Regions from separate parts of the Microbacterium sp. ABR10 genome, predicted to be linked through region 1. Evidence: predicted binding sites of a transcription regulator. Region 1 holds the regulator's gene; the other holds the start of a gene.
The links. The regulator LexA, encoded in region 1, represses DNA repair genes until DNA is damaged. The targets are predictions, from matches to a motif close to TCGAACANNTGTTCGA.
Positions count from the first base shown of each region.

Region 2: ACXKZF_RS01685 (Rv2578c family radical SAM protein) is a predicted target of LexA. The motif match lies at 1,429-1,444, and genes of this name have one in related genera.

Region 1 is NZ_CM173821.1:1,212,684-1,215,130, forward strand. It holds gene ACXKZF_RS05465 (S9 family peptidase) at 1-706, opposite strand, end outside; gene lexA (transcriptional repressor LexA) at 883-1,569, opposite strand; gene ACXKZF_RS05475 (LysM peptidoglycan-binding domain-containing protein) at 1,829-2,179, shown strand; gene ACXKZF_RS05480 (histidinol-phosphate transaminase) at 2,235-2,447, shown strand, end outside.
Region 2 is NZ_CM173821.1:385,110-387,556, forward strand. It holds gene ACXKZF_RS01680 (DEAD/DEAH box helicase) at 1-243, shown strand, start outside; gene ACXKZF_RS01685 (Rv2578c family radical SAM protein) at 317-1,420, opposite strand; gene ACXKZF_RS01690 (M15 family metallopeptidase) at 1,540-2,447, shown strand, end outside.

The DNA.
Region 1 (2,447 bases):
GATCGTCGGCGTACAGCAGTTCGTCGTCGGCGAGCCAGACGGGTTGCAGGGGGGCGCGTTCGTCGCCACCCGCGAGGTCGTGCACCTCTCCTGATGCGAGGTCGGCGACGCGAAGGATCGTGGCGTCCCAGGGCATGTCGGGGTGGTTCCACGCGATCCACGCGAGTCGGGTGCCGTCGGGGCTGAGGGCGGGCTGCGCGAGGAAGTCGCTGCCCTCGGCGAGCACGTCGACGGCTCCGGAACCGTCGGTGGCGATGCGGACGATGGCGCGCGTCGGGACGCGCTCGGCGCCGTGCGTCTCGCGCACGGCCAGGAGGGTGCCGTGCTCGAACAGCAGGCCGCCGTGGCGCACGGTGTCGTCGGACGGGGTGAGGGCTCGCGCCCCGCCCCCCGGCCGCAGGGCGTAGACCCGCTGGTCGGTCTTCTCGACGTAGTAGAGCTCGCCCTCGTCGGACGCGGTCCAAGCGCCGCCACCGTACTCGTGGACCGCGGAACGGGCATTGGCGGGAGCGGGGAGGACGGTCTCGACGGAACCGTCGGCGCGGCGACGCTTCACCGCGACCCGCCCGGCCTCGGTGGGGACGGACTCACCCCACCACACCTCGTCGCTCACCATTCGCGCACCGTCTACGCGCGGGGTCGACTGCGCCACCGACTCGGGGGTGATCGGCGAGGGCCAGGAACCGTAGGGGAGGGTGTCTGCCATGGCTCCCACCCTACGGACCACCTCCGACACGCGGCACGGGCGACGTCTGAGGCCGTTCTCTGCGCGAGCGGTCATGCCGACTGCGCCGCGTGTCCACCCCGTTTCGCGCCATGGAGAACGTCCGAACACCTGACGGCGACCCTCTCTTCGGGTGTCGCCGCGAGTGGACGATGGCGTCACACCGCGCGCAGCACCGCCACGACACGACCGAGCAGGACGGCCTCGTCTCCGAGGATGGGTTCGAAGGCGGTGTTGCGGGGCAGGAGCCAGGTGTGGCCGTCGCGGCGACGGAACGTCTTCACCGTGGCCTCGCCGTCGAGCATCGCGGCGACGATCTCGCCGTTCTCGGCGTTCGCCTGCGACCGCACGACCACCCAGTCGCCGTCGCAGATCGCCGCGTCGATCATCGATTCGCCCGAGACCTTGAGCATGAACAACTCGCCCTTGCCGACGAGCTGGCGGGGGAGGGGGAAGATCTCCTCCACCTGCTGGTCGGCGGTGATGGGCACGCCCGCCGCGATCCGGCCCACCAGCGGCACGAGGGCGGCGTCGCCCACCGAGGGTGCGGTGTCAGCCGGGTTCTCGGCGGCGGTGCCGGGCAGGTCGATCAGCACCTCCATGGCGCGGGTCTTGCCCGGGTCGCGGCGCAGGTAGCCGCTGAGCTCGAGCTGGTTCAGCTGGTGGGTGACGCTCGACAGCGATTTCAGGCCGACCGCGTCGCCGATCTCGCGCATGCTCGGCGGATAGCCGTGCCGCGCGATCGAACGCTGGATGACCTCGAGGATCGCGAGCTGCTTGTCGCTGAGGCTCTTGCGCCGACGCGTCTGCGGTCGGTCGCGGCCGGCGGTCGTCGCGTCGGTCATCTGATGCTCCCCTCGCGCCGCGGGAAGGGCGGCGGAAATTCGAATGTCGGAGGTTGGTGATGAGGTCTCCGTGTCGAAACCGTATCCGGTCGGCGAGGCGAATCACACGGAAGCTCACGCGTGTCGCGTTCGATTCGTCTCCGACAGACGTCGTCTTGACACCCACGCAGTATCGAAGATAGATTCGGAACACAGATTCGCACTCCCGCCCTCCCGGCCGAGGGTGGGGTGCGAATCTCTCCCCACTGAGGAGCACACCATGACCAGCATCGCCATCTCCACCCCCACCACCCGCCTGCGCATCACGCCGCGCGGTCGCCGCGCCGTCACCTTCCTGGTGTCGCTGCCGCTCGCCGTGGCTCTGGGTGTCGCGGTCGTCGGTGGCGGTGCCGCGCTGGCCTCGAACGACGCCGGGGCCCCCGCGGGTTCCTTCTCCGAGGTCACCGTCATGAGCGGCGACACCCTGTGGTCGATTGCCGAAGAGCTGGCGCCCGCGGCCGATCCCCGCGACGTCGTCGCCAAGATCTCCCGTCTCAACGCCCTGTCCGGCGGTTCGGTGGCGGCCGGTCAGCGCATTGCGATCCCCGCCGAGTACGCCCCCGCGAACTGACGCCCGCTCCGCGCAGGCCATGCCGCGTGAGTCGCCGCGCCGCCCGCCGCCTACGATGGGTGAGGTGACCGTACGCCTCGACGACCTGCCTCTTCGCGACGATCTGCGGGGGATGACCCCGTATGGAGCACCGCAGGCGCCGCTCCCGGTGGCGCTGAACGTGAACGAGAACACGCATCCCGTTCCATCGGAGGTCGCCGACGACATCTTGGATGCCGTCGCCCGGGCCCTCCGCGACGTGAACCGTTATCCCGATCGTGAGTTCACC
Region 2 (2,447 bases), 830 kb from region 1:
ATCGACCTGGTCATCCAGGCCGACGCGCCCGACGAGTACAAGACGTACCTGCACCGCTCGGGTCGCACCGGTCGCGCCGGTCGGACCGGCACCGTGGTGACCCTCATCACCCGTCAGCGTCAGCGTCGCATGACCGAACTGCTCGACCGGGCCGAGATCCAGGCGCCCTTCGAGCCGGCGCAGCTCGGCGATGACCTGATCGAGGAGATCTCGGGTCGCCAGCTGTCGAACGTCACCGCGTAAGCGCGTGCATCGAAACCCCCGTCGCATACGCGGCGGGGGTTTCGCGCGTCCGGGACCGGGCGGCCCCGTGTGTTCAGAACAGCGTGGGCTCGCTCGCGGGCGCGACCCGTGGTCGGGTGGATGCCGTGACCCCCGTGCTGCGGATCGGTCCCAGGGCGCTGCCCGCGGGCGTGCGGGCGGCGAGTCCCGGCTGCGGACGACCGCGCGGGTGCTCGTCTTCGTCCCAGCCGTCGAGCCGGTGCATGCGCAGCAGCGGGCGCATGCGTTTGCCGAGCCACGCGCGGTAGGCCTTCGGCGCGCTCGTGGACACGCCGGGGTAGAGACCGCGGTACGACGAGACGAGGTGAGGGCGCTCCCGTTCCAGCCACTGCAGGAACCACTCCTTCGCTCCCGGGCGGAGGTGCAGGGCTCCGTAGACGACGCGGGCCGCGCCCGCGGCGCGGATCTGCGCGAGGGAGTCGTCGAGCACGGCGATGGAGTCGGTGAGGTGCGGCAGGATCGGCATGAGGAAGACCGTCACGCGGAAACCCGCGGCCGTCGCCGCGCGCACGGTGTCGAGGCGTGCCTCCGCGCTGGGCGTGCCCGGCTCGATCGACTTCTGCAGGGCGTCGTCGAAGACGGCGATCGACATCGCGAGGGTCACTTTCACCTCGCGCGAGGCGTCGGTCAGCAACGGCAGGTCGCGACGCAGCAGGGTGCCCTTCGTGAGGATCGAGAACGGCGTGCCGTTCTCGGTGAGCGCCCCGACGATGTCGGGCATGAGGCGGTACCGCCCCTCGGCGCGCTGGTAGGGGTCGGTGTTCGTGCCGAGCATGACGGGTTCGCGTGCCCACGACCCGCGACGGAGTTCGGTGCGCAGCACGTCGGCGACATTGATCTTCACCACGATCTGCGAATCGAAGTCGGCGCCGTAGTCGAGGTCGAGGTACTCGTGCGTCTTCCGGGCGAAGCAGTATGTGCATTGATGACCGCAGCCGCGATAGGGATTCACCGTCCAGTCGAACGGCATCGCCGAGGCGCCGGGGACGCGGTTGAGAGCGCTCTTGGCCATCACCTCGTGGAAGGTCATACCCGCGAACTCGGGCGTGGTCACCGACCGCACCAGACCGTCCATACGCTCCATGCCGGGGAGCGCGGCCGAGTCGTCGACGCCCAGTTGCTGACCTTGCCACCTCATCGACACAGTCGAACACATGTTCTAATAAAGCGCAAGCGCGATCGTCCGTGAGGGGAACATCGCGCGGGGTTCGGGGCGGGGTCACGCCGCTTTCAGGATCCGGCGAGAGAATGGGTCGAGTGATACCCCCCGATCCCGAGCGTTCTCCCCGCCGCGCCGCGCGCGCGGAGGCCGAGCGACTCGCGACGGCGGCAGTCGCGGTGACGCCCCCGGTCGAGCCGGCCACGCGTCGTCGGCTCCGCGCGGAGAGCGGAGCCCCCTCCGTACGCGCACCGGTCGGCATCCAGGCCCTTCTCTCCGCCCGAGGCGGCACGCTCGCCGTGCGCCGCCGCCGCGCGGGTGTCCTCGCGGTTGCGGTGGTGATCGTGGCGTCGGGAGCCGTCGCGATCGGCGCCGCAGCCTCCGCGGGCGGGGGCGAAGAGGTGGCGCAGACCGCGACCGTCGACACGGCGTCCGCGTTCCAGGGCCCGCCCGCCGTCCCCGCGGAGGGACTCCCCGTCCCGCAGCTCGCGGCCGTTCCGGCGACCGCCACCCCGTGCGACGATCCCGCCGTCACCGCGGCCCTCGCCTCGGGAGACGACGCCGCCGTCATCTCCGCGATCGGTGGGGGAAGCGCCTTCCGCGAAGCGGTGGCATCCGGAATCGCCCCGTGCGTCTCGCTGTCGGATCCGAACCGCGAGTGGGTCGTCGTCAACAAGCAGCGCCCTCTCGATCCGCTCGACTACCGCGCCGGTGATCTCGTCATGCCGCAGAACGTCCGAGCGCTCGAGGAGTCGGCGCTGCGCTCCGCTCCCGCGAGCGCCCTGACCGAGTTGGTGCGGGCCGCATCCGATGCGGGGGCGGGCGAGATCGGATTCCTCAGCGCGTTCCGCTCGTACTCGACGCAGCAGTCGACCTACGCCGGCCGCGTCGATGTGGGCGGCGTCGAGGAAGCCGATCGCGAGAGCGCTCGCGCGGGCTACAGCGAGCATCAGACGGGGCTGGCCGTCGACATCGTTCCGTGCGACGGCTCCTGCGGGACCCTCGA